Linked DNA regions of Constrictibacter sp. MBR-5. The protein of the gene in region 1 interacts with the protein of each later gene in a pairwise test. Links are inferred from orthologs where the notes say so. Each region holds a gene or a part of one and is shown in the gene's direction. Other genes may lie near its edges. The genes, in order: eno and rpe.

The links.
Region 2: the proteins of eno (region 1) and rpe interact in binary tests that used the Escherichia coli proteins (3 or more experiments, as listed by UniProt). The link is inferred for Constrictibacter sp. MBR-5 from one-to-one orthologs.

What each region holds. Positions count from the first base shown.
Region 1 is NZ_JBEPTK010000001.1:133,091-147,254, forward strand. What follows is about bases 1-2,871. They hold eno (phosphopyruvate hydratase), read left to right. Parts: upstream 1-729; coding sequence 730-2,013; downstream 2,014-2,871. Other genes in these bases: kdsA (3-deoxy-8-phosphooctulonate synthase), read left to right, coding at 1-701; ABIE65_RS00630 (FtsB family cell division protein), read left to right, coding at 2,039-2,362; ABIE65_RS00635 (hypothetical protein), read right to left, coding at 2,408-2,869. In the rest of the region: ABIE65_RS00640 (aspartate dehydrogenase), read right to left, coding at 2,892-3,728; ABIE65_RS00645 (Zn-dependent hydrolase), read right to left, coding at 3,718-4,953; ABIE65_RS00650 (amidohydrolase), read left to right, coding at 5,188-6,555; ABIE65_RS00655 (hypothetical protein), read right to left, coding at 6,552-7,106; ABIE65_RS00660 (hypothetical protein), read right to left, coding at 7,107-7,367; ABIE65_RS00665 (thioredoxin family protein), read left to right, coding at 7,524-8,957; ABIE65_RS00675 (CaiB/BaiF CoA transferase family protein), read right to left, coding at 9,543-10,745; ABIE65_RS00680 (N-acyl homoserine lactonase family protein), read right to left, coding at 10,850-11,647; ABIE65_RS00685 (AMP-binding protein), read left to right, coding at 11,776-13,962; excinuclease ABC subunit UvrC, read left to right, coding at 14,037-14,164. UniProt on the Escherichia coli protein: Catalyzes the reversible conversion of 2-phosphoglycerate (2-PG) into phosphoenolpyruvate (PEP). It is essential for the degradation of carbohydrates via glycolysis.
Region 2 is NZ_JBEPTK010000014.1:33,275-47,404, forward strand. Bases 4,420-7,256 are described here. They hold rpe (ribulose-phosphate 3-epimerase), read left to right. Parts: upstream 4,420-5,422; coding sequence 5,423-6,091; downstream 6,092-7,256. Other genes in these bases: ABIE65_RS22270 (hypothetical protein), read right to left, coding at 4,420-4,591; ABIE65_RS22275 (hypothetical protein), read right to left, coding at 4,804-5,205; ABIE65_RS22285 (heparinase II/III family protein), read left to right, coding at 6,094-7,256. In the rest of the region: ABIE65_RS22245 (molybdopterin guanine dinucleotide-containing S/N-oxide reductase), read left to right, coding at 1-835; bla (class A beta-lactamase), read left to right, coding at 924-1,787; ABIE65_RS22255 (MBL fold metallo-hydrolase), read left to right, coding at 1,862-2,746; ABIE65_RS22260 (COX15/CtaA family protein), read left to right, coding at 2,855-3,964; ABIE65_RS22265 (hypothetical protein), read right to left, coding at 3,993-4,214; more of ABIE65_RS22270, read right to left, coding at 4,211-4,419; more of ABIE65_RS22285, read left to right, coding at 7,257-7,710; purH (bifunctional phosphoribosylaminoimidazolecarboxamide formyltransferase/IMP cyclohydrolase), read left to right, coding at 7,742-9,340; ABIE65_RS22295 (sensor histidine kinase), read right to left, coding at 9,358-10,986; ABIE65_RS22300 (response regulator), read left to right, coding at 11,190-11,633; ABIE65_RS22305 (potassium/proton antiporter), read right to left, coding at 11,655-13,490; ABIE65_RS22310 (N-acetylglutaminylglutamine amidotransferase), read left to right, coding at 13,852-14,130. UniProt on the Escherichia coli protein: Catalyzes the reversible epimerization of D-ribulose 5-phosphate to D-xylulose 5-phosphate.

The sequences.
Region 1 (14,164 bases):
TCGGGCTGCCGCTCGTCTACAAGAGTTCGTTCGACAAGGCGAACCGCACCAGCGTCGCCGGCGAGCGCGGGCTTGGTCTGGCGGAGAGCCTGCCGATCCTGGCCGAGGTGCGAGAGCGTTTCGGCTGTCCGATCCTGACCGACGTGCACCTGCCCGACCAGTGCGTGACCGTCGCCGAGGCCGTCGACATCCTGCAGATCCCGGCGTTCCTGTCGCGGCAGACCGACCTGCTGCTCGCGGCGGCGGCAACCGGCCGCGCGATCAACGTGAAGAAGGGCCAGTTCCTGGCGCCTTGGGACATGGCCAACGTCGCCGCCAAGATCGAGAGCGGCGGCAATCGGAACATCCTGCTCTGCGAGCGCGGCGTCAGCTTCGGCTACAACACGCTGGTCAGCGACATGCGCGCCCTGCCTGTCCTGGCGGCGACGGGTTATCCCGTCGTCTTCGACGCGACCCATTCGGTGCAGCAGCCGGGCGGCCGCGGAGGCTCCAGCGGCGGCCAACGCGAGTTCGTGCCGGTGCTCGCACGCGCCGCGGTGTCGATCGGCGTCGCCGCCGTTTTCATGGAGACGCACCAGGATCCGGACGCCGCCCCCAGCGACGGACCGAACATGGTGCCCCTCGCCCGGCTCGAAGCCGTCCTGCGCGACCTGATCGCGTTCGACCGGCTCGCCAAGGCCAACCCGATACCCCCGACCTGACCCCAGCAGCGACAGGACCAGGACAGCGATGACCGCGATCACCGACATCCACGCCCGCGAGATCCTCGACAGCCGCGGCAACCCCACCGTCGAGGTCGACGTCCTGCTCGAGAGCGGCGCCACCGGCCGGGCGGCCGTTCCGTCGGGAGCCTCCACCGGCGCGCACGAGGCGAACGAGAAGCGCGACGGCGACAAGGGCCGCTACGGCGGCAAGGGCGTGCAGCAGGCGGTTGAGGCGGTCAACGGCGAAATCTACGACGCGCTGTCCGGCATGGATGCCGAGGACCAAGTGACGCTCGACGCCGTCATGATCGACCTGGACGGAACGCCGAACAAGGCGCGGCTCGGCGCCAACGCGATCCTCGGCGTCAGCCTCGCCGTCGCGAAGGCGGCGGCAGCCGAGGTGAACCTGCCGCTGTTCCGCTATGTCGGCGGCGTCTTCGCCCGCACCCTGCCGGTCCCGATGATGAACATCGTCAACGGCGGCGCGCACGCGGACAACCCGATCGACATCCAGGAATTCATGATCATGCCGGTGGGCGCGCCCACCTTCGCCGAGGCCGTCCGGACGGGGTCGGAGGTCTTCCACGCGTTGCGGAAGCTGCTGAAGGACGCCGGCCACAACACGAACGTCGGTGATGAGGGCGGTTTCGCCCCGGCCCTCTCCTCCACCGACGAAGCCCTCGGCTTCGTGATGAAGGCGATCGAGACCGCCGGCTACAAGCCGGGCGACGACGTCATGCTGGCGCTCGACGCCGCGTCGACGGAGTTCTTCAAGAACGGCAAGTACGAGCTCGAGGGCGAAGGTAAGAGCCTGGATCCCCATGGCATGGTCCGCTACCTCGCCGACCTGGTCTCGCGCTACCCGATCGTGTCGATCGAGGACGGCATGGCCGAGGACGACTGGGAGGGCTGGAAGGCGCTGACCGACGAGATCGGCAAGAAGGTCCAGCTGGTCGGTGACGACCTCTTCGTGACCAACCCGAAGCGCCTGTCCGACGGCATCGCGAAGAGCGTCGGCAACTCGATCCTGGTGAAGGTGAACCAGATCGGCACGCTGTCCGAAACGCTCGAGGCGGTCGAGATGGCGCACCGCGCCAGCTACACGGCGGTCATGTCGCACCGCTCGGGCGAGACCGAGGACTCGACCATCGCCGACCTCGCCGTCGCGACGAATTGCGGGCAGATCAAGACGGGATCGCTTGCCCGGTCCGACCGGACGGCGAAGTATAATCAGCTGATCCGGATCGAGGAGGCGCTCGGTTCGGCCGCGCGTTATGCTGGACGCGACGCCCTGCGCGTGATTCGATAGGCGCGAATCCGGCGGAGAGTCATTTATGGATGTGCTGCGCGACATACGGCGCCGAGCCCAGGCGATGCTGGGCCCGCTCGCCGTGGCGTGCGTGGCACTCTATTTCGGCTACTACGCCGTGTATGGTGGTCGCGGTATGCTGACGATGATCCAGCTCGATCAGAAGATCGCCGAGGCGCAGGCGGTTCTCGATGTCGAACAGGAGAAGCGCGACCAGCTGAACCGGCGGGTCGCGCTGATGCGGCCGACCAGCGTCGATCCCGACATGCTGGAAGAACGGGCGCGGGTCCTGCTGAACTTCGCCAAGCCCGACGACGTCATCATCCTCAATGCCGCACCGGGCCGTTGAGCCCGATCGATCCAAGCGGCTGCGACGCCGTCGCGGCGTAGGCGGTCAGCGAAGTCCGAGTTCGCGCTGCGCCCGCTCCAGATACAACCCATACAGCTTGTCGGGCGCACAGTCGCGGTTGTAGTCGGCCAGCGCCGTATTGTAGGCAGCGACCCGCTGGTTGTAGGCCGTCATCTCTCGGGTATAGCGCTCGTACTCGCGATAGTGCCGATCGCGAAGCTCCTCATACTGACGCGAGACGGCCGGGTCGAAGACCGCCGTCGAGCGTTTGCGAAGGTCCTCGACCTGGTTGCCCAGCCGTTCGACCTCCGCCCCGTCACGCTCGACTGCGGGACGTTGCGCCTGGATTGCAGGGAGTTCCTTGTCGAGCCGCGCGCCTTCCTGGACGCAGCGGCGGGTTTCCTCGTAACTCAGCTGCCCCGGCTCCTGGGCGAGCGCCGCCCCCCAGGCGGCAGCGAGCGTGCCCGCGGCGGCGATGGATGCGAACGCAAGACGCCTGACAGTCATTGCGGATTTCCTTTCCGTTCGGCTAGGTACCGACCTTCAGCGTACTCGTCAGGCCGCGCAGTGCCGCGATGACGCTGAGGCCCGTGTTCTTGCCGGTCCGCGGGTTCTCCTCGGACGGCACGTTGGCGATCTCCAGGGTGAAGCGGGCGCTGTCGGCGTCAACCTCGATCCTGTGGGTGTTCCGGTCGAGGGCCGGATCCGCCCAGATCTCAAGCGTGGTCCGGTCGGGTCCGATCCCCGCCAGAGACAACGCCGCCGCGACGTTCACGTTCGCCGGAAATCCGCGCGCGCCCTCGCGCGCCGTGCCCTCGAAAACCTTCTTCGGCTCGGTCAGCCCCTCTACCGAGATGCCGTTCTCCACCAGATGCGGTGCTCCGGACAGGCCGCCCGGCGGCTTGCGCGTGACCATCCGGACGGAGTGGATGGTGCCTTCGGCCACGGCGCGGACAGCATCCAGCCCGAGCAGCGCCCCCGTCGGCACGACGATGCGGGCCCCGGTCTCCCGTGCCAGATCGACCAGATGCATGCGCGGCAGCAGCGCGCCGACGCTGCTCGGCACGAAGATGCGGCCGGCGCGGATCGCGGGCTCCGCGACCTCTTCGAAGACGGCGGCCGGCGCGCATTCGACCACGATGTCGGCCAGGGCGCCCAGTTCACCGAGCCGCACAACCTTGGGCGGCCGTGCGAAACCGGCGACCTTGGCGCGCGCGCCTTCGAGGTCGCGGGCCGACACGGCTACGAGTTCGAGCCCCTCGACGCCCGCATCGATCGCGGCTGCGACTTGGCGGCCGATCGCCCCAAGTCCGCCGATCCCGACGGTCAGCGATTTCCGGACATTCCCTCCAGCCTCACTTCGCATCGGCACGCTCCAGGACGGCGTGGAACAGCACGTCGCACGCGGCCGTGAGGTCCTCGGGCTTGCAGTTCTCCGCCTCGTTGTGGCTGATGCCCTTCTCGCAAGGAGCGAAAATCATCGTCGTCGGCGTGACGCGCGCCATGTAGACCGCGTCGTGGCCCGCGCCGCTGACCACGTCCATGTGGCTGTAGCCGAGGGTCTCGGCGGCCTGCCGCACCGCTGCGACGCAGCCCTTGTCGAAGGCGACCGGCGGCGAGTACCAGGTCTCCTTCACCTCCACGGGGGTGCCGTGGTTGAGCGCGGCTTCGTCGGCGGCGGCGCGAAGTTCGCCGTCCATCTCGGTCATCACGTCCGCGTCCGGGTGACGGATGTCGACCGTGAAGAAGACCTCGTCGGGCACGACGTTGGGCGAGCCCGGGGAGACGCGCATGATGCCGACGGTGCCGCGGCCGTAGGGATCGCGCCGCCTCCCGATGCGCTGTACCGCCTGGACGATCTGCGCCGCAGCGACCAGCGCATCCTTGCGCATGTCCATCGGCGTGGCACCGGCATGGCCGGCCTCGCCGCTGACCGTGATCTCGTACCAGCGCGCGCCCTGGCCGCCGGTCACGACGCCGATCTGCTTGGCCTCGCGCTCCAGGATCGGCCCCTGCTCGATGTGCAACTCGAAATAGGCGCCGACCGGACGGCCGCCGACCGACGCCTCGCCCTTGTAGCCGATGCGCTCCAGTTCCTCGCCGATCGTCTTGCCGGCGGCATCCCGGATGCCGTGGCCCTCCTCCAGCGAGAACACACCGGCGAAGACGCCGGAGGCGATCATCGGCGGTGGGAAGCGGGCACCCTCCTCGTTCGTCCAATTAACGATCTCGATCGGTGCCTCGGTCTCGACGCCATGATCGTTCAGCGTGCGCACCACCTCCAGCGCCGCCAGCACGCCCAGCACGCCGTCGAACCGTCCACCGGTCGGCTGAGTATCCAGGTGGCTGCCCGACATGATCGGCGGCAGGTCGTTGTTGCGGCCCGGACGGCGCGCGAAGATGCTGCCCATGCGGTCGACCGTCACCTCCAGCCCCGCCTCGCGGCACCAGCGCACGAACAGGTCGCGGCCGGCCTTGTCCTCGTCGGTCAGCGTCTGCCTATTGCTGCCGCCCTTCGCGGTCGCCCCGATCTTAGCCATCTCCATGATGGTGTCCCACAGCCGCTGGCCGTCGATCCTGATGTTCCGCATGTCGTAGCCCCGTGTGTCGGCGAGGTGACGAGTGTCCGGCGGGGTCGCCACGGGGTCAACGGAAACCGGGGTGGACGGGCGATCGATCCTATTGCTGGATCGGCACTCGCAGGCTCGTGGCGGAATGCATGATGGAGGTCGAACATTCCAAAGGACAATCTGACGCCAGCCAAGCGGACCGCCTTCGCGTGGATCGAACGTAACCGAGACGCTGTCGCGGCGCTGGGTGACGCCATCTTCTCCTTCGGCGAGCCCGGTCTCGAGGAGTATGAGACTGTCGCACTGATGACCGAGCTGCTGGAGGAAGCCGGGTTCACCATCCAGCGCAACCTCTCTGGCTTTCCGACGGGCTTCCTCGCCACCTGGGGCTCCGGGTTTCCGGTGATCGCACTCCACGCGGAGTATGACGGCAATCCCGACAACAGCCAGGAATCGGGTGCCACCGAGCCCACACCGATGGTCCAGGGGGCACCGGGCCACTGCGAAGGGCACAATCTCAACGCTGCCGCGCTGGTGGCGGCCGCCCTGGCGGTCCGGCACGCCCTGACCGACAGCCAGATGCCGGGAACCCTGAAGGTGTTCGGCGCGCCCGCGGAGGAGCTTGTCCTAGCCCGGCCCTACTTTGTACGGGACGGCCATTTCGCTGATGTCGACCTCGCCTTCCATGACCATGTCCTCGGCGAGTTCATGACCGAGCATGGGCAGGTCCAGATCGCCGCGGTCTCGGCCGAGTTCATCTTCACCGGCGAGACGGCACATGCCGGCCTCACTCCCTGGCGGGGACGCGACGCGCTCGACGCCGTCGTCCTGATGGACATGGGCATCGCCCAGCATCGCGAACACATGCTGCCGACGATGCGCGCTCACAGGGTCATCACCGACGGCGGCAAGCAGCCGAACGTGATTCCGGCCCGTGCTGCAGTCTGGTGGTATTTCCGCGATCCGAGCGCGGCCGGCGTGCGCGCGTTGTTCGAGCATGCGAAGCGGGTGGCGGAAGGGGCCGCGCTGATGACCCGCACGGAGGTCACGGTCGACGTGCGGAGCGCGGTCTGGCCGGTCCGCTGCAATCGGACGCTGGCGGAGGTCATTCAGCGCAACATCGAGCAGGTGGGCATGCCCGATTGGACGGACGCGGAGCACGCGTTCGCCCGGGCGCTTCAGGAGAAGGCCGGTGTCCGGACCGAAGGGCTGCGTACCGCCATTACGCCGCTGACCGGTCCCGCCGAGGCGATCGCCGCCTCCAACGACTGCGGCGACCTCTCATGGGTGGTGCCGATGGGCCGGCTCTGGTTCCCGGGCACCGTGCCGAACATCTCGTTCCATCACTGGACCGGCGGAGCGCCACTGGCGACGTCGATCGCGCACAAGGGAACAGTCGCGGGTGCGAAGGCGCTGGCCGGCGCCGTCCTCGACTTTTTCGGCGATCCCGATCTGGTGGCCGAAGCGAAGCGGACGTTCGCCGAGGAGGTCGGCGACACGGTCTACGAGCCGCTGTTGCCGCCCGGCCAGAAGCCGCGGCTCGACGTCAACACCGCCCTGATGGAGCGCTTTCGCCCCGCGATGCGCGCACATTACCGCCGGGAGCGGCCGAAGTTTCGTTAAGACGCTTCGGCTGCGTTCCCGCCGGCGCTTCGCGGATAGCCGAGCACCAGCACTTCCGCCCCCTCCTCGCCCGCGTCGACCGCGAGCGCAGGCTCGTCCGCCGGGACGAAGAGGGTCGACCAGCGGTCCAGCCTGCGGCCGTCGCGCCGGATCGCGCCCGACACCACCAGGACGGACTGCCCGGCGGTCCCTCCCGGCGCGGGCGCCGTCAGGCGGGAGCCGGGCGGCAGACGGAGCATATGGGCCGCCAGACCGTCTTCATGGGCGAGGATGCATTCGCAGACCGGGTCCGCCAGCCCCCTCAGCCCCTCCACGCCCAGCGGATCGACGGGATCTGCCAGAATGTAGCGGCGCTTGATCGGGCGGCGACGATCGCGCATCGCAGGCAGGAACTGGGCGCCGGTCGAATCGGCGCTCGCGCGGAAGGTGAAATAGCCCAGGCCCTGCGGCCCCGGCCGGATCGGGCCGTAGCCGGTGCAGGCCCCGGCGAAATGCACGGTCAGCGGTGCGAGGGGATGGTGGCCGATCTCGCCGCCGCCCTCGACGATCACCTAGAACTGATCGACATAGTGGAAGTGCGGGTGCACGACGGCGCCCGGCTCCTGCTGCACCAGGAAAGCCTGCGGCGGCCGCCGTTCGCCGGGCGCGGGATCGACATAGGCGGGCGCATCGGCCGTCGGATCGACCGAGGCCGACCCCTCCGGCGAGGGCGACGGGCCGAAATAGTTGCTGCGCCAGATGGTCGAGCCGCTCGGCGTCTGGCGAGCAAAGCGGGTGGCGGCGGCGGTGGCCGCGTCCGTGGCGACGATCATCGTCTGGCCCTCCCTGGTCGGCCGGCATCTCGGCCAGCGTCTCTCGTTTTCATAGCGCTCGGAGCCGCGCCTGCCAACGCCGACCCGAATGCCGCCGACGCGCTTCCCATTGCCTCGCGGTGCGGATCGGCCGACAATCCGGCCTGGAGGAACGCCATGCAATTGCCGGAAAACGGCCTCGTCGCCGTCGTCAAGCGCGACTGCCCGACATGCGAACTGCTCGAGCCGGTCTACCGGCAGCTGCGCGACGGACCGGGACTGACCGTGTTCTCGCAGGACGATCCCGCCTTCCCGGAAGCGATCGGCGGCGCGCACGACGACCGCGACCTTGAACGATCCTACCGGCTCGACGTCGAGACCGTGCCGACGCTGATCCGGCTGGAGGGTGGCCGCGAGGCCGGCCGCGCCATCGGCTGGCACCGCGGCGACTGGGAAGCCGTGACCGGCATTGAGGGCCTCGGCGCCGACTTGCCCGAATGGCGACCCGGCTGCGGCTCGAAGAGCGTCGAGCCCGGCATGGCGGAGATCCTGAAGGTCCGCTTCGGCGACGCCCGCTTCGGCGCACGCCCCATCGAACTTCGCAATTACGATGACCCGATCGAGGCGGCCTACGAGCGCGGCTGGAGCGACGGCCTGCCGGTCGTGCCGCCGACCGAAGTGCGCGTGCTGCGCATGCTCCGGGGCACGACCCGTGCGCCCGACGAGATCATCGGCAGCATCCCGCCGAACCTGGCGCCCTGCACGGTCGAGAAGGCGGCGATCAACGCCGTCATGGCCGGCTGCAAGCCGGAATACTTCCCGGTCGTGCTGGCGGCGATCGAGGCGGCCCTGATCCCCGAATTCACCATGCACGGCCTGCTGTGCACGACGTACTTCGCCGGGCCGGTGGTCGTCGTGAACGGCCCCATCGCCAAGGCGATCGGCATGAACTGGGGCGGCAACGCGCTCGGCCAGGGCAACCGCGCCAACGCCACCATCGGCCGCGCGCTGCAGCTGGTCATCCGCAACGTCGGCGGCGGCATCCCCGGCGGCATCGACCGCGCGACCCTGGGCCAGCCCGGCAAGTACACGTTCTGCTTCGCCGAGGACGAGACAGACCCGACCTGGGAGCCGTGGCCGGTGACGCGCGGCTTCGCGGCCGGGACGTCGACGGTCTCTCTGTTCGCGGGCGACGGCGTCCTGTCGAATTTCGACCAGATCTCGCGCACGCCGGACAGCCTGGTGCGGTCGCTGGCGATGTCGCTCTGGTCGATCGGCCACCCCAAGAAGGTCCAGGGCCACGATGCGCTGCTGGTCCTGTCGCCCGAGCATTATCGCATCTTCCGCGACGCCGGCTGGGACCGGGCACGGATCCTCGCGGAATTCGAGGACGTTCTCCGCAAGCCGGGCAGCGAGCTGGTCCGCGGCGCCGGCGGCGTGATGGAGGGCGTCGTGCCGGAGCAGGCCGAAGGCGTGCTCTCCAAGTTCCGGCCGGGCGGGCTGCACATCGTGCGGGCCGGCGGCCAAGCCGGCCTGATGTCGGCGATCATCGGCGGCTGGGCGTCCGGCGCCCGCGGCAGCATACCCGTGACCAAGGAGGTGAAGACCTGATGGAGACGAGACTGCTCGATCCCACGGCGGAGAGCGCGCCGCTGATGCGGCCGCGCCTCGATCCGCCGGACAGCCTCGACGGCAAGACCGTCGCGCTGTTCGATATCGGCAAGGCGCGCGGCAGCGTCTTCCTCGACCGGCTCGAGGAAAGGCTGTCGCAGCAGGGCCTGAAGGTCCGGCGCTACGCCAAGCCGACGAACACCAAGGTCTCTCCGGTCGAGACGCTGCAGGCGATCGCGACCGAGTGCGACCTCGTCGTCGAGGCATTGAGCGATTGAGGCTCGTGCACGTCGTGCAGTTTGCATGACATCGCGAGCCTCGATCAGCGCGGCGTACCGGGCGGCATGATCGCCACCACCGAGTTCAAGGCGGGCTTCGAGGCGCAGGCCCGCTCGCTGGGCTTCGACGGGGCAGTGGTCTACGTGCCCCACCCGATCCAGGACCGCACCGACGAGGAACTGCGCGCCATCGCCGACGATGCGGTGGAGCCCGTCCTGGGAATGCTGCGGAAGGGGTAAAGGCCGGAGCGCGGGCGTCTCGCCGCCCCCTTCGCTGGTGCGGGCGGGAACGCCCGCGCTCCGGTTTCTACTTCACCGCGCCGCTTGCGCGCAGCTTCGTGATGGCATCGGCGTCGAACCCGAAGCTCTCCAGGATCGCATCGCTGTGCTCGCCGATTCCCGGCGCAGCGCCAGCAGGACGCTTCGTGACCCCCTCCAGCACGATCGGACTGCCGACGGTGTTCTTCGCGGCCGAATTCGGATCGTTCAGCGGCACGATCACGTCGGTCGCCAGCATCTGCGCATCGGTTTCCAGATCGCCGAGCTTGGCGATGCTGCCGAACGTCACGCCGCACTCGTCCATCCGCGCCTGCCACCAGGCGTAGTCGCGGGTGGCGAACGTCCTGTCGAGTTCCGCGACGAGCGCATGCGAATTGGCGATCCGGGCCGGCTTGTCGACGAACCGCGCGTCGGCGGCGAGTTCGGGCCGACCGATCGCCTTTAGAAGACCCGGCCACTGCCGATCCTCGGAAACCATGGCCAACATGAACCACCGCCCGTCCGCCGCCTCGTACAGGTTGTTGAGCGCGTTCAGCGATTCCTCGCGCTTCGGGCGCAGCTTGAACGGCGCGCCGCACAGCATCGCCTGGGCCAGGAAGGCGTTCGACCAGACACCGTTCGCCATCAGCGAGGTGCCGACCATGCCGCCCTTGCCGGTCCGCTCGCGCCGGAACAGGGCCAGCATGATGGCGCCGAACAGCGACATCGCCGTCGCATGGTCGCCCATGCCGGGCAGCGACCGCGCCGGCGGCGCGTCGGGTGCCGACCGGACATTGTCCATCAGGCCGGAGCGCGCCCACCATGCGGTGCTGTCGAACCCGGTCTTGCTGGCCTCGTCGCCCTTTTCGCCGTAGGCGGAGAGCGAGGCGTAGATCAGCCGGTCGTTGAGATGGGACAGGTCCTCCCAGCGGATGCCGAGCCGGGTCCGGACATTGAGCGGCATGTTGGTGAGAAAGACGTCGGCGCCCTTCACCAGTGTCGCGAGCACCTCGCGCGCCGCCGGCTGCTTGAGGTCGAGGGCGATACTCTTCTTGTTCCGGCTCTCGACGATCCAGGCGTAGTCGTCCTTCGACACCGGGTTGCCCGGCGAATCGCCCAGCCGGCGGTAAGAATCGCCCTCCGGCGGCTCGATCTTGATCACCTCGGCGCCGAAATCGCCCATGACCGTCGCCGCCGCCGGCCCCGCGATGAAACTGCCGGCGTCGATCACCCTGATCCCCGAAAGAGGCATACGAACATCTCCTGGATTGCCAATCGGCCGCAGTGTGCGCGGGATCGTCCCCCGCGTCACGTGTGCGTCGGAGACGCGGCGGCCGGTCAGGCTTCGTTCGCCGGCTATTCCTTGGGCGGCTGATCCAGCCTGACGGCGAGATCCTCCATGCCGTTCTGCGCCGCCTCGTAGCGCTGCATGACCAGCGGGTCGTGACCAGGGACGATGTGCCGCGGCGAATCGGCGAGCCGGTGCAGCTTCTTCCAGCCCTCCAGCATGTCGCCGAGATTGTAGAGGATCGGGAAGGGGCGCTGCTGCTCCATGTTGGCATAGAGATGCGCCGCGTCGGAGGCGAGGACGACGTGGCCGCGCCGGGTGTTCACGCGCACCGACATCAGGCCCTTCGCATGGCCGCCGATATGGTGGACGCTGATGCCCGGCGCGATCTCCGCGTCGCCGCAATGGAAGCACACCTCGTCCTTGTAGACCTTGCGCACCATCGTACAGACGTCCTCGACGTCGTAGGGATGGCGCAGGCGCTCGTGGCACATGAGCCGGCCCGTGGCGCAGTCCATCTCCTCGTCCTGCAGGTGGAAGCGGGCGTTCTCCCAATCGCCGAGCGTGCCGGCATGGTCGAAATGCAGGTGCGTCACGACCACGTCCTGCACCTCGCGGGGGCTGACGCCGAGCCCTTCGAGCCCCTCGCGGGGCAGTCGGTCGAGGGTCCGCCCGCGCGAGGCGGCAGCTTCCTTGGTCATGCCGGTGTCGACGAGCACCGTCCGGCCGTGCCCGCGGATCAGCCAGACGTAATAGGCGATCGCGCCGGAGGTATCGTGCGGGTCGCCGTCGATGAAATTGATGTTCATCGGGCGTCCGGTATGCGCGCCGTACTTGACGGCGAAGACTTCGTACTCGGCACTCACGGCATCCTCCCCTTATTTTCTTTGCCCAGCGATCTTACACATGGTCGAACGCGCGGTGCGATGGATCCGATGAACGTCCGCGCCCGTCGTACGTTGACCGCCCGTGCCTCCACACCGACCTTAGGCCGATGAACAGCCCGAACCCGACCTCATCGAAGCTGCGCGACGCCGTTCTGGCTGCGGGACGCGCATTCTTCCGTATCGCCTTCCGGGCCAGGGTGCGCGGGGTGGAGCATCTGCGCGGACTCAAAGGCCCGGCGATGATCACGCCGAACCATCAGTCCTTTCTGGATGCGGCCCTGCTCGCGGTCTTTCTGCCGGAGATGCGGTTCGCGATCGACACGCACATCGCGCAGCGCCGGATCATCCGGCCCTTCCTGCGCCTCGCCAACACGGTCCCGATCGACCCGACCAATCCGTTCGGTGCCCGTGTCCTTGCGCGTGCCCTGGCGGACGGCGACAAGGTCTGCGTCTTCCCCGAGGGCCGCATTACGGTCACCGGTGGCCTAATGAAGATTACCGGCGGCCCGGGCATGCTGGCCGACAAGGCCCAGTGTCCGGTCGTGCCGATCATCATCGAGGGAGCCCAGCGGACCTTCCTGTCGCGCATGCGCGGGCGATTGCCGCTCGCCCTGTTCCCGCGCATCACGGTCACCGTAATGCCGCCGCGGCCGACACCCACGGTCGAGGGCCTGTTCGGCAAGAAGCGCCGGGCGGTGCTGAAGAACTGGCTGACCGACCAGATGGTCCAGGCCACCTTCGCCGCCTACGAGCCACCGAAGACGATCACCCATGCGCTGCTCGAATCGCGTCGGCAGACCGGTGCGGGGCAGGACGCCGTGCGCGATGGGATCGCGCCGCCCGTCTCCTACCGCGCCCTGGTGGCGCGCGCCGCGGTGCTGGGCGACATCCTGACCCGCGACACGACGCCTGGCGAGCCGGTGGCGCTACTGCTGCCCACCGCCTCGGTCACCGCCGGCGTCTTCTTCGGTATCGTCGCGCACGGACGGCCGGCCGCGATGCTGAACTTCACCGCGGGCGCCGAGTCGCTGCGCGGTGCCTGCCGCGCGGCGCAGGTGCGCATCGTCGTGACGTCGCGCGAGTTCGTCGAGAAGGGCCGACTGAACCATCTGGTCGAGGCCCTGGCCGAAGATTGTCGCCTCATCTACCTGGAGGATGTCCGCGCGGCGATCGGCACGGCCGACAAGCTTCGGGGGCTGATCGCCCTCGTCGCTCCGCAAGCCGTTCTGCCGAGGCGCGGCGAACACCACGACGTCGCGGCGATCCTGTTCACGTCCGGTTCCGAGGGACCGCCGAAAGGGGTCGCCCTCAGCCACGCCAATCTCCTCTCCAACATCGCGCAGATCGCGTCGGCCGTCGACTTCAACCGCAGCGACAAGGTCTTCAACTGCCTGCCGATGTTCCATTCCTTCGGGCTCACGGGCGGCGTTCTGCTGCCGGTGCTGCGCGGCGTGCAGAGCGTGCTCTACCCCAACCCGCGGCACATCCGCATGGTGCCGGAACTGCTCTACCACACCGATTGCACGGTCATCTTCGGCACGGACTTCTTCCTGTCCGCATGGGCCAAGGTCGCCGACCCCTACGATTTTCGCTCGGTCCGCATGATCGTGGCCGGCGCTGAGCGGGTGCGCGAGGAAACGCACGCCACCTACGCGGAAAGGTTGCGGACCCACGTCCTGGAAGGATACGGCACGACCGAGACGTCGCCGGTGATCGCCGTGAATACCCCCGCCCGGCATCGCCGCGGCACGGTCGGCAAGCCCCTGCCCGGCATGGAGACGGAACTGGTGCCGGTCGAGGGCATCGAAGCAGGCGGTCGCCTTCGCGTGCGCGGGCCGAACGTGATGCTCGGCTACATGTTCTCCGAAAGGCCCGGCGTCATCCGGCCCCCCGAGGGCGGCTGGCACGACACCGGCGATATCGTCGAGATCGACGCCGAGGGGTTCATCCGGATCGTCGGCCGCGCCAAACGCTTCGCCAAGCTCGCGGGCGAGATGATCGCCCTCGGGACCGTCGAGGATGTCGGCCGCGCCGCAGACCCGGAAGGCGCCCACGCGGCGATCAGCCTGCCCGATCCGCGCCGCGGCGAACGGATCGTCCTGGTGACCACGAGCCAGCACCTCGACCGCAACGCCCTGGTCCAGGCGGCCCGACAGATCCACGCACCCGACCTCGCCGTACCCCGCGACATCGTGCCGGTCGAGAAACTGCCGCTGCTCGGAACGGGCAAGACCGACTATCCGGCCGTCACCCGTCTCGCTGCCGAGGCGCTCGGGGTGGATGCTGCGGCCTGAAACCGGGTCCGAAGGCGGCGCGCACAGGCTTGCCGGCCGTTGACGCGCGTCGCACCGACCCGCACATAGGCGGCATGGGAGAGGAGCAGACGGCAGCGCCGGCATCCGCCGTTCGGGGATCCACCGAAACGGTATCGCCGCACGACGCGCAGGCGACGACCTCCGCCGCCCGGCGCGCCGCGGGTATCGCCGGCAGCGTGGC
Region 2 (14,130 bases), on another replicon or contig:
GCCGGTCGGCGAGGCGCGCGACGACTATGCGATCTTCACGGCACTCGCCGAACGGCTCGGCGTGGCCGAAGCCTTCACCGAGGGCCGCAACACCCGCGCCTGGCTGGAGCACATCTACGAGGACAGCCGCTCCAAGGCCGTCGGCATCGGCATCCACCTGCCGCCCTTCGCGGACTTCTGGGAGCAGGGCCTGATCCGGCTGGCCGAGCACGACAAGCCGGTGGTCATGCTGGACGCCTTCCGCGCCGATCCGGAGGCGAACCCGCTGCGGACGCCGTCGGGGAAGATCGAGATCGCATCGGAGACGATCATGGGCTTCGGCCTGGCCGACTGCCCCGGCTATCCGGTGTGGCGCGAGCCGGTCGAATGGCTGGGGTCGCCGAAGGCGGCGGAGCATCCGCTGCACCTGCTGTCGGACCAACCGGTGCGCCGCCTGCACAGCCAGCTCGACGGCAGCGCGCACAGCCGCGCCGGCAAGATCGCGGGGCGCGAGCCGGTCTATCTGAACCGGCAGGACGCCGTCGACCGCGGCATCGGGCCGGGCGACATCGTCGAACTGTTCAACGCGCGCGGCCGCTGCCTCGCGGCGGCGATCCTGACCGACGACCTGGCGCCCGGCGTGGCACGGCTCGCCACCGGCGCCTGGTTCGACCCGGATCCCGAGACGGGCCTGGAGAAGCACGGCAACCCGAACGCGCTGACCCTCGACCAGGGCGCCTCCGGCCTGTCCCAGGGCTGCTCGGCGCAGACCTGCCTGGTGCAGGTGCGCGGACCGGTCAACGAGGCGCCGCCGGTCACCGCCTTCGTCTTGCCGACTTTCGCTGGCGAGATCTGAGAAACGCGCACCCGCCCTGGCGGGTGCGGATCTCACGGTTTCCTTGGAGAAGTCAGTGCACTCGATTCTGTCGCGCCGCCGCTTCGGACTGTCCCTGGCGGCGACGGCCGCCGCGGCATGGCTGCGGCCGGCGAGCGGCTTCGCCGCGCCGGCCAAGGGCCTGCCCGAGGCTTTCGCCGATATCGAGGCGGCCATCCGCTGCCGGCTCGGCGTGTCGATCGTCGATACGGAATCGGGGCGGCGCTGGGCACACCGGGCCGACGAGCGCTTCCCGATGTGCAGCACGTTCAAGATGCTGGCCGCCGCCGCCGTGCTGGCACGGGTCGACGCCGGCCGCGAGGATCTGGGACGGCGGATACCGGTGACCGCCGACGACATCGTCGCCCACGCCCCGGTCACCGAGAAACGGGTCGGCGGCGAGCCGATGAGCCTCGCCGAGCTGTGCGAGGCCACGGTGACGCTGAGCGACAATCCCGCGGCCAACCTGATCCTGCGCACCCTCGGCGGTCCCGGCGGGATCACCGCCTACGCCCGCACGCTGGGCGACGACGTCACCCGGCTCGACCGCTGGGAGACGGCGCTGAACGAGGCGGCGCCGCGCGATCCGCGCGACACCACGACGCCGGACGCGATGGCCGGGAACCTGCGCATCCTGGCCACCGGCGAGGCACTGTCGCCCGCCTCGCGCGACATCCTGCTCGGCTGGCTGATCGGCTGCAGGACGGGCGACGCCAAACTGCGGGCGGGCCTGCCGGAGGGGTGGCGCGTCGGCGACAAGACCGGTGGCGGCGGCCACGGCACGAACAACGACGTCGGGATCATCTGGCCGCCGGGGCGCCGCCCGGTGATCGCCGCGGTCTACGTCACCGAGAGCGAGGCGAGCTTCGCCGACCGCAACGCCGCCATCGCCCACGTCGCCCGCGCCCTCGCCGAGACGCTGCGGGAGGGCTGACGGGTGACGGAGTGCCCCTATAACGGGACGCTCCTGCGCGTGCTACGCTCCGCCAAAACATGGAGGAGCCGAAGATGACCACCCGCTTCGCCGTCGACGACCTGACCATCCACCGCATCGTCGAGCAGGAAACGCCGTCGCCGGACGAGGCGTACCGGCCGCAGGTCTTCTTCCCCGACCTGACCGACGAGATGCTGGAGGCGAACCGCGGCTGGCTGACCGGGAACGGACTGGACCCGATCTACGGCAACGTCCTGCTCTGCTACCAGACCTACATCGTGCGCACGCCGCACCACACGGTGCTGATCGACACCTGCATCGGCAATGAGAAGAACCACCCGACGCGGCCGCACTGGCACGGCAAGACCGACGCGACCTACATGAACGCGCTGGCGGCCGCCGGCCTGACGGTGGACGACATCGACTTCGTCATGTGCACGCACCTGCACGCGGACCACGTCGGCTGGAACACGAAGCTGCTCGACGGGCGGTGGGTGCCGACCTTCCCGAACGCGCGCTATCTCTTCTCGGCCAAGGAATTGGCCTACTGGCAGGAGAAGCACGCGAAGGCGCCGATCCACTACATGACCGACAGCGTGCTGCCGATCGTCGCCGCGGACCGCGCCGAACTGGTGTGCAGCGACCACGCCATCGACGACCATGTCCGGCTGGAGCCGACGCCCGGCCACACGCCGGACCATTTCGCCGTCCGGGTCGGCCGCGAGGGCGGTGGCGCGGTGTTCGGCGGCGACCTGATCCATTCGCCGCTCCAGGCCCGCTATCCGGAAGTGTCGATGCGTTCGGACTTCGACCGCGCGCTGGCGGCCCGTACGCGCCGGAACTTCCTCGAACGCTACTGCGACACCGACACGCTGGTCTGCACCGCGCACTTCCCCGGCCAGTCGGTAGGCCGGTTCACGCGCTGGGACGAGGGCTTCCGCTTCAAGCCGGCGGGATGACGGCCGGGCGTCGGCTTGCGGCAAAACGCCACCGACGCTTGCCTGACCGGCCCGAAGCCGGCAGGTAGCGCAACGGAGACAGCCGTCGAGCGCGAACGAGAGACGTCAATGGTCATGGATGCTGGCATCGACCGCCCGGCGACGCGGGACGACCGGATCGTATCCAACTGGCTGTTCGCCTGCTGCGCCGCCGTCCTCGCGATGGTCGTCATCGGCGGTATCACGCGCCTGACGGAATCCGGACTGTCGATCACCGAGTGGCAGCCGCTGGTCGGTGCGCTGCCGCCCCTGTCCGAAGCCGAGTGGCAGAGACTGTTCGGCCTGTACCAGCAGACGAGCGAGTACAGGCTCGAGAATTCCTGGATGACGATCGCCGACTTCAAGACGATCTTCTGGTGGGAGTATATCCACAGGCTCTGGGGCCGGCTGATCGGCGTCGTCTTCATCCTGCCGCTCATCTTCTTCGCCTGGCGCGGGATGCTGCGACGCGGACTGGGGCTGAAGCTGGTCGCCGTGTTCGCGCTCGGCGGGGTGCAGGGGGCGATCGGCTGGTGGATGGTGAAGAGCGGCCTGGTCGACCGAACGACGGTCAGCCCCTACAGGCTCACCGTGCATCTGGGGCTGGCGCTCGTCCTGTTCGGACTGATGTTCTGGATCGCGCTCGGCCTGCGCGGGGAGCGGGCGACGGCTGGCGGGGTTCCTCCGTCGCTGCGGCGCCTGGTGTGGATCGTGCTGGGGGCGGTCGGCGTGACGGTGCTCGCGGGGGCGTTCGTCGCCGGCAACCGCGCCGGGCTGGTCTACAACACCTTCCCGCTGATGGACGGACGGATCATCCCGCCGGACTATGCGGCGCTGCCGTCACTGCTTCACAACACCTTCGAGAACCCCGCCGCGGTGCAGTTCCACCATCGGGTCCTGGCCGTCGCGACGTTCCTGCTGGTGGGGCTGCTCTGGTGGCGGACGGTCCAGGCGGAGGCGCCGCGCGCGGTTCGGACCGCGGTCACTTCGCTGATGGCGGCCGTCACGGTCCAGGCCGCCACCGGCATCACAACGCTCATACTGGTCGTGCCGATCCCGCTCGCCGCCGTGCACCAGGGCGGCGCGGTGGTCGTGCTGGCCTGTGCACTGTGGGCGGCACACGCGATGCTGCCGCGCCGGGCGGCAGCCGAAGCGGGCGGGCGAGAGATGCCCACCCGGCCTCGGCCGGCGCACGGTTAGTCCGGCCGACGGTCAGAACGGCCGAACATCAGAGGGGCCGGCGGTCCTCCGCCGCCGTGGAGCGGAAGACCACCTGGAGGAACACCACCAGGAGCGCGAAGAGGAAGAGCACCGCGGCGAACTGCGCATGAAGGAACGGCAGTGCCAGCGCCGTCGCGGCGAGGAAGACGAGCGAGGCGCGCCAGATCAGCTTGGGGCCGAGCAACGATCGGCCCCGACGGGAGCCGGAGAAGGTCCTGCCCATTATCATGCCGCCCTCTTGCGTGCGGAAGCGCCGCGGGGAGCGCGCGCGTCGTTCGCCGGCGGCGCCACGCCACCGGGCAGCGCCGGCCGCGCCATACGGTCCGAAACGCCCGCAACCCGCCACGCGACGACCAATACCAGCGGAATGCCGACGACGAGGCCGCCCGCCCAGGCATAGGCCGTCGCCCGCGGCAGGCCGGTGACGAAGTCGATGAGGACCCCGGCGCCGGCCGCGAACATCGCGATCAGGAATATCGCCAGCATCTCCGCCGCGAACGGCTTGCGGGCCCAGTCGGATCCACCGGCCGAACGCATGGTGACGGCGCCCCAGACGAGCAGCCCGAACGAGACGCAGATCAAGAAGAGTCCGCTCATCACCTGCATGGCACGGCTCCCTGCTCGCGGGTCGGACGCATACAGGCACGCGAAGCGCCGAGCCCGGCGCGCTTCAAATCTTTCATAAGGATGCCCTCGAATAGGCCGGCACTGTTCACACCGCGCGGCGCGGGGCAGTGGGCCTGACGGTTCAGCCATGACCGCCGCAGGCGCCGCGCCCGAAGGGGCGACGACGCCGGCCGACGGCCGATCTCTTCGGATCAGACGGCCGGGCCGGGAGGGCCGGTTGGTGTGCGTGCGCCCGCGACGAGGGCGGCGTTCGCGACAGGCGCCGAGGGGCGCAACAGTCGCGCCGCCCCGTGATGATCACCGAAGGCTACGCGAGCGGCATCGACATGCATCGCCCAGGCATCGTCGCCACCGGCACCGCCGTGCTCCGCCCGGAGGACTCCGGCCTTCGCCGTCAACGAGACGGGTACCGCGGCCTTGCCGAAGGCATCGGCACGGGCCGGCGCCGGATCGGTCGAGCGGAGGGTCGTCCCTTCGAAGGCGGAGAGCGCCTGGGTGCACAGGATGAAAGCGGCGGCGATCAGCCACGCGACTGTGCGGGCGGCCGCGAGACAGCCCGGCTTGCGGTCTTCCGCGTGCCGATCAGTCTCCATCGCCACCGGCCGGCGACGGACAGGGCGTCGGCGTCCCACAGGCGCCGATGGGGAGGATATTCAGGACGATGGCGAAGGTCGTCATGGTACGCTCCGGCGGCCCCATCGAGGCCGCAGAAAAGTGACGTGGTGGTGCCGCCTCACCGCGCCAAGGACTTTGTCGATGCCGCGTCGGCGAACGTTGCAGCCCCCCGATCAAGCTGGTACCTACACCCCCATGCAGCACCCCGTTCGTATAGCACCGTCCATCCTGTCGGCGGACTTCGCGCGCCTGGGCGAGGAGGTTCGGGCGATCGATGCGGCCGGCGCAGACTGGGTCCATGTGGACGTCATGGACGGGCATTTCGTGCCCAACCTGACGATCGGCCCCGCCGTCGTGAAGGCCTTGCGGCCGCATACGACGAAGCCGCTCGACGTCCACCTGATGATCTCGCCGGTCGACCCGTTCATCGACGCCTTCGCCGACGCCGGCGCAGACGTGCTGACCGTCCATCCCGAGGCTGGGCCGCACGTCCATCGCACGATCCAGCGCATCCGCCAGCGCGAGATGCGTGCCGGGATCGCGATCAACCCCGCGACACCGGTCGAAGTGGTGGACTACCTGATCGACGACCTGGATCTCGTGCTCGTGATGAGCGTCAATCCGGGCTTCGGCGGCCAGTCCTTCATCGAATCGCAGCTGCGCAAGATCGAGGCCCTGCGGAAGCGTATCGACGCGACGGGCCGCCATATCGACCTGCAGGTCGACGGCGGTGTCGACGCGAAGACGGCGCCGCGCGCCGTGGCGGCCGGGGCGGACGTCCTGGTCGCGGGGACGGCGGTGTTTCGGGACGGCCCCACCGGCTATGCGGCCAACATCGGCCGGCTGCGCGTCGAAAAGCCGTGACGATGGCGACGGCGCAGTATGGGCGCGGTTCGGCATGGCAGGCCCTGCGGCGACACTTCCTGGCCAGTCCGCTCTATGGCCTGACGCTCGCCGGGGCCGCGCCGCGCGAATTGCGCATGGTGCCGCGCGATCCATGGCCCGGCGAATCCTCGCGCGGCGAGGAACTGCTGCGCGACGAAGCGGGCATGAGCAGCGCCTTCCTCCGGGGTAGCGCCGAGACCGATCCGCTGCGGCTCGCCTGGATGCACGGCTTCGGCTGGCTGCGCGACCTGCGGGCCGTGGGCGGCGACGAGGCGCGCCGGGCGGCGCGCGAGATGGTCGCGACCTGGATCCTGGAGCACGAGCGCTGGAGCGAGGTGCCCTGGCGTCCGGACGTCACCGGCGCCCGGATCACCGCCTGGCTGGGTAACCACGATTTCTTCGCCGCCAGCGCCGACGACTTCTTTCGCGGCGAACTGCGCCAGAGCCTGGCCCGGCAGGCACGCCACCTCACGCGCAGCATCCGCCGCAGTCCCGCCGGGGTGGCAAGGCTGAACGCCATCCACGGCATGCTCGCGGCCGGGGTCGCCTTTCCGGACGGCGAAAGCCGGCTCGGCCAGGCGCTCAAGCTGCTCGTGCGCGAGCTGCCGCTCCAGGTGCTGGCCGACGGCGGGCACATCGAGCGCAGCCCGCGGGTCCAGCTCGAAGCGCTGCGACGGCTGATCGAGATCCGGACGATGCTGCGCGCCGGCCGGCGCGACGTGCCCGATGCCCTCGATGCGGCCATCGAGCGGATGGCGCCGATGCTGCGCTTCTTCCGGCACGGCGACGGCGGCCTGGCGCTGTTCAACGACAGCGTCGAGGAGGAAGGCTGGGCGATCGACCTGGTGCTGACTCAGGCGGACGCCAAGGGCCGCCCCGGGGTGAGCGCACCGGAAACGGGCTTCGAACGCCTGGTGGCGAACCGGACCATCGTCATCATGGACGCCGGCCCGCCGGCGCCTGCGGGCGTCGACGCCGCCGCGCATGCCGGGACGCTCGCCTTCGAGATGAGCGTCGGCAAGGAGCGGCTCATCGTGAATTGCGGCGTCAACCGGCTGGGCGGCACGGCCTGGCGGCAGGCGCAGCGTGCGACCGCGGCGCATTCGACCGTGACGATCGCGGACACGAGTTCGGCCGAGGCCTTTCCCGAAGGCGGGCTCGGCCGGCGCCCGCTCGACGTGAGCGTGATGCGCCAGGAGGAAGGCGGCAACATCTGGGTCGAAGCGAGCCACGACGGCTGGCGCGACACCCATGGCGTGATTCACCGCCGGCGCCTTTGGCTCTCGGCGGCGGGCGACGATTTCCGCGGCGCCGACACACTGATCGGCGGCGCGGGGACACCGTTCGTCGTCCGCTTCCACCTCCATCCGCGCGTCACCGCCTCGTTGATCCAGGAAGGTGCGGCCGTCATGGTCAGACTGCCGAGCGGCGCCGGCTGGCGGGTCAGGGCGACCGGCGGCAAGATCGGACTGGCCGAGAGCATCTATCTCGGCGAACGCGGCATCCAGAAGCGGACCGAGCAGATCACCGTCGAAGGCGAGATCGCCGCTGGCGGCACCCAGGTGAAATGGGCTTTCCAGGCGCTGCCGAAACGCTAGCGCTTCTCTCAAACAGCAGGCGAGAACGCCGATGACCTCCCACGATCTCGTACCGGTTCGCCGGGCGCTGATTTCCGTTTCCGACAAGACCGGCCTCGTCGAACTGGGCAAGGCGCTGGCCGCCCGCGGGGTGGAGATCCTGTCGACGGGCGGCTCGGCGAAGGCCCTGGCCGATGCGGGCGTGCCGGTGAAGGAGGTCTCCGACCATACCGGCTTCCCCGAGATGCTCGACGGTCGGGTCAAGACCCTGCATCCCGCCATTCACGGCGGACTGCTCGGGCGGCGGGACCTCCCCGCCCACACCGACGCGATGGCCGCCCACGGAATCGCGCCGATCGACCTGCTCGTCGTCAACCTGTATCCGTTCGAGGCGACGGTCGCGGCCGGGCGGCCGTTCGACGACTGCATCGAGAACATCGACATCGGCGGCCCGGCCCTGATCCGCGCCGCGGCCAAGAACCACGATTTCGTGGCGGTCGTCACCGATACGGCCGACTATGGCGATCTCACCGCCGAACTCGACGCGAACGACGGCGCGACGGCGCTGGCGCTGCGCCGGCGTCTGGCGGCCGGCGCCTACGCCCGCACCGCAGCCTATGACGCGGCGATCTCCGGTTGGTTCGCCGGCCAGGTCGGGGAAGCGTTCCCGAAGCGCATCACCATCGCCGGAAACCTGCAGCAGACGCTCCGCTACGGCGAGAATCCGCATCAGGCGGCGGCGTTCTACACGCTGCCGCGTCTGACGGCGGCACCGATCCGCGGCCTCGCCACGGCGGAACAGCTCCAGGGCAAGGAACTCAGCTACAACAATCTCAACGACACCGACGCGGCGTTCGAGCTCGTCTCGGAGTTCGAAAAGCCGACAGTGGCGATCATCAAGCATGCGAACCCCTGCGGCGTCGCCACGGCCGGCAGCCTCGCCGAGGCGTGGGACCGGGCGCTGCAGTGCGATCCGGTCAGCGCCTTCGGCGGCATCGTCGCGGTCAACCGGCCGCTCGACGCGGCTGCCGCGGAAAAGATCGCCGCGATCTTCACCGAGGTCGTCATCGCGCCGGATGCCGACGCGGACGCACGCCGCATCTTCGCGGCCAAGAAGAACCTGCGCGTCCTGCTGACCGGGGGCATGCCCGATCCGGCGGCGCCCGGCATGACGTTCCGGTCGGTCGCCGGCGGTCTGCTGCTGCAGTCGCGCGACAATGGCCGCATCGGCGCGGCAGACCTCAAGGTCGTGTCGAAGCGGGTGCCGACGGAACAGGAGATGGCGGACCTGCTGCTGGCCTTCACCGTCTGCAAGCACGTGAAGTCGAACGCCATCATCTATGTGAAGAACGGCGCCACAGTCGGAATCGGCGCCGGCCAGATGAGCCGGGTCGATTCCGCCCGGACGGCGGCGCGCAAGGCGGCGGATGCGGCCGAGGCCGCCGGCCTTCCCCAGCCGCTGACGGTCGGCTCTGTCGTCGCGTCGGACGCCTTCTTCCCCTTCGCCGACGGGCTTCTGGCCGCGGCGGAGGCGGGTGCCACCGCCGTCATCCAGCCGGGTGGATCGATGCGGGATGCGGAGGTCATCGCGGCAGCCGACGAGAAGGGCCTCGCCATGGTCCTGACCGGCATGCGCCACTTCCGGCACTGAGGCTCGTGGACGGCGGCCTAGTCGTCGGCGACCTTGCCCAGGTCGAACTCGATGACGGTGACCGTTCCGGGGTTTCCCGGCCCCTGACGGAACGTCCCGCCGAGCTGGCCTGCCAGCGCCCTGGCCAGCTGCATCCCCAGTGAGCCCGCCCTACCCGCCCCTTCCGCCGCGATGCCGATGCCGTCGTCGCGCGCGGTCAGGCGGCGCATCTCGCCCTCGACGCGGTACTCGATCGCGATCGTACCGTGCCGCCCATCGGGAAAGGCGTGCTTGAAGCTGTTCGAGACGACCTCGTTGACGAAGAGCGCCAGCGGGACGGCCGTCCGCACATCCAGCAGATCGTCGTCCGCCGAAACCTCGATCCGGATCCGGTCGGCGCCGCCGTAGCTTTCGCCGAGGCGGCGCGTCAGCCCGCCGAGATAGTCGCGGAAGTCGACGCGGGCGACGTCGTCCTTGCGGTACAGCATCTCGTGCACCGCGCTCATCGACTGGATCCGCCCGAGGCAGCTCGTGAACCCCGCCGTCACCGACGGATCCTTGAAGCGCGCCGACTGAAGCCTGAGAAGACTCGCGACGATCTGCAGGTTGTTCTTCACGCGGTGGTTGAGCTCGCGGAAGAGCGTGTCCTTCTGCTCGAGCGCATCCTCCAGGGACTGGGTCCGTTCCTGCACGCGGTGCTCGAGCATCTCGTTGGAGCGAATCAGCGCCGTGCGGAACATGTCCTCCCGATGCCCCTGCCGGATCGAGACGGAGACCAGGAAGCTGAGGGCGAGAAGGGCCAAACAGCCGAAGGTGAGATAGGGCAGCGTGTCCGCAATCCAGCGCTCGGTAATCGCGTCGTGCTCGATGCCGAGGACAACCTGCAGGGGGTAACGCTCCACCTCGTGCGCGGCCGCAAGCCAAAGCCGGCCGGTTGCATCGTCGAACTCGAAGGACGTCTTCGAGAGGCGGAGAGCGAGATGCCGGCGCAGGTCCGGATGAAGGACCTCGCCCACCGTTCCCGGCAGGTCGTCGTCTGCCGGGGGCTCCCGCAGCACGATGCTCATGTCGTCGTGGACGAGGTAGAAGATCGCCCGGAGCGGAATGTCGAGCGACCGGAAGAACGTGGCGAAGGCCGCCGGGTCCAGCACCACCGCGACGATCCCGTCGAACGCGTTCCGCGGGCCCGTCACGGGCCGGCTCAAGACAATCTCGCCTTGCGCCGCGCTGCCGGGCAGGAGCGGACTGATGTAGAGACCCTCGCCGCCGCCAGCATGAAAGCTGAAGAAGGCTTCTGCATCTACCGGCCGGTCGCGCTCGTCGCTCGGCGCGCTCGATGCCCTGACCCGCCCATCCGGACCGAACACCGTCAGGCGCTTCACATGAGGAAGCTCGGACGACAGGAACTGCAGTTCCTCCCCTGCCACGCGCACGATCGCAGGCGAGCCCCAGTCGGCCACCCTGCCGATCCGCTGCATGTCGATCAGCAGGAGATCGGCGGATTCCACCATCCGGGCAGACTGATTCGCGGCGAGGCGTGCAAAGGAACTCGCCGCGTCCACGCCGTCGCGGACGGCGCCCCTGTAGGTCCACCAAGCGACTGTAGAGAGAAGAATCGCCATGATCAGCAGGAAAACGCCGCCGAACAGTCGCTGAACGGACGCCATGGACCGGCGGGGAGGACAAGAGACCGCAGCCTCCACCGCCTGCTCACTGTGATTTCCGAGCCCGCCCATCGCTAAACGATTCCGGGCCGCATTATGAAGGCGAACAAAATCGTCCGCCCGCTGTTACTCTCTCGCCAGCCCGCGTACGAGGCGAGACTGCGAGGCCAGATTCCGGTGCCGGCACAGATTGGAGCGTGCAGGTCGTGGCTTATACCAAGGGAAACGGAAACTGCCAGCCGGCCAACGGCGGGCGCATCCTGGTCGTCGAGGATGAACTGCTCGTCGGGCTGGACATCGCCTGCATGCTGGAGGAACGCGGCTACGAGGTGGTCGACGTCGTCGACAACGGCAAGCGGGCCGTGATGACGGCTGCGCGCGAGCATCCCGACCTGATCCTGATGGACATCACGATCCGAGGATCGATGGACGGAATCGAAGCGGCCCAGGCGATCCGCGCACAGGACGGCATCCCGGTCGTGTTCGTCACGTCCTATACCGAAGGGCCGCTCAGGGAGCGGGCGGAAGCGACGAAGCCCGCGGGTTACGTCACGAAGCCGTTCAGTTCCCCCGAGTTGGAGCGGGCCGTCGAGCATGCTCTTGCTCGGCGTTGCCCGGCGGCTGTTCGCGCACCGGAGCCCACCGCCTGATCTTGTCTGTGCCATGGGCGGTTAACGACCCTCGCGCCTGAGAAGCGAGCGCCGCGCGTTTCTGATGCGCCGTGCCAGGGCACGCAGGAAGCGCCCCGCTCCGGCGCTGATCTCCCTTGGGGTCTGAAAGACGGGAATCCGCCGGCTCGACGCCGCCGACGGCTGGAAGGCCAGCCCCAGTTCCGTAGCCGCGCCGTGCTCGACCCGCCTCACGACCAGTTCGATCGGGCCGAGGCGGAGCCGGTCGCCGTAATCGACGTTGTCGCCATACTCGCGGGCGAAAAGGCTGCCAAGCGTCTGATCGGCCAGTTTCAGGTCGAGCGGCAGGCCGTACATCTCGGCCATCGCCTGAACCGTGACGTCGGGCGACAGCCCCATATCCCCCCAGAATTCGGAATCGTCGTCCTGCAGTTCGTGCGTGCCGGCAAAGAGCCGGTCGAGCAGGCCGACCTTCTGCGACGAGGCGAACAAGTAGACGATGTCGCCCTCGCGCAGATTGCGGACCCTGTGGATGTCCTGCGGGCGCGAGTCGCGAACGATCAGCGCCGGACGCGCCCAGCGCGGCAACCGCTGTCCGCGCGCCACGGGGCTCTGGGCGTGGATGCGGTAAGTGACCAGTTCGACCGCACTCGTGCCCGGCAGGTCGAGTTCCGTCCGATCGAGCGGTCCCATGCGCGGCGGCACGATCAGGCCGAGAAAACGGGCCAGCGGCCGGATCGTCCATCCCTGCAGCAGCAGCGAAATCAGGACGATCAGGAAGGCGACGTTGAAGTAATCCGTCGCTCCGGGAACGCCCTCCAGCATGGGGACGATCGCGAGCATGATGGATACGGCGCCGCGCAGCCCCACCCACGCGACGAACGCCGTCTCGTTCCGGGAGAAGCGAAAGGGCAAGAGGCAGAGCCAGACGGCGAGCGGCCGGGCAAGCAGGATGAGCACGAGGGCCAGCGCCAGTGCCGAGAGGGCCACGGCAGGGAACTGCGACGGGCTGGCCAGCAACCCCAGCATCACGAACATCACGATCTGGGCGAGCCAGGCGAGGCCATCCTGGAAACGCCGAAGGCTGAGACCGGCGCGTACGCGCGCGTTGCCGGCCACCAATCCCGCGACATAGACCGCGAGAAATCCGCTGCCGCCGGCCACGCCCGTGGCAGCGAACAGGGCGAGCGCCGCCCCGATCGAAAAGATCGGATAGAGGCTGGTCTCCAAACGCAAGTTGTTGAGCGTGAGCACGATCAGATGACCGCCGAGGAAGCCGCAGATGCCGCCCAGGCCGATCTGGAGCAGGAAGGCGAGCGCCAGGTCCACGCCGGATGCCATCTCCTGCTGACCGATCGCGGTCGCGAGGCCCAGCGTCAGGAAGATCGCGATCGGGTCGTTGGCCCCCGATTCGATCTCCAGCGTCGAGCGGACGCGGTCGCGCAGCGTGATCCCGCCGACGCGCAGCAGGAAGAAGACCGCGGCTGCATCCGTCGAGCCGAGGATCGCCCCGATGAGCAGCGCCTCCGGCCAGCCGAGGCCGAAGAGGAACCGGGCGGCGGCGCCGACTCCGACCGCCGTCAAAACGACCCCCACCGTCGCGAGGACCAGCGACGGTGCGGCCGCCATGCGGTAGCTCGCCCACTTCGTATTGAAACCGCTGTCGAAAAGGATGACGGCCAGCGCAACGCTGCCGATGAGGAAGGCCGAGGGAGCATCGTCGAACTGGATTCCGAGGCCGCTCTCCCCGGCGAGCAGGCCTACGACCAGGAACACCAGCAGCAGCGGGGCACCGATGCGGGATGAAACCAGGCTGGTGAGGATGCTGACGAGCAGGAGAGCTGCGCCGACGAGGATGATTGCCCCAATCGCCTCCATGCCTTCGTCGCACCTCCACTCCGATCACCGGACATCGACCTTAATGCCAAAGCCGACGAAAGACGAGCCTTCACCCCGGCAACTCGCGCGGCAGTATGTAGATTCACCGAGAAATCCCAGATCGAAAACGAAAAGAAAGATAAATGACGCAGCATACCAGTATTCGTCATACATCACATCTTGATAATTTGGCAGCCCTGGCAAAGTCGTGGATATGCGGATACCATGCACGTGTCGCGATATCAGGCGGCGCACGTCAATTGAGTGCGCCGACGCGGCGTGGTGCATGACTGTGCGGACCTTTTTGGGCCCACGACCGTTCTATGCGCCGACTCCGGTGGGTGACTAAGGGACTCTGACTATGTGCGGTATTGCGGGTGAAATCAGGTTCGGCGGGGGGCCTGCGTCGGCGCGTGCAGTGGCGGCGATCAACGGCAGGCAGGCGGTGCGCGGGCCGGACGGCGAAGGCCTCTACCAGCAGGACGGCATCGCCCTCGGCCACCGCCGGCTCCGCATCATCGACCTCTCCGACCGCGCCCGGCAGCCCATGGTGGATTCCGATCTGGGTCTGGCGCTCGTCTTCAACGGCATCATCTACAATTACAAGGAACTGAAGAAGACGCTCGAGGGGCGCGGCTAC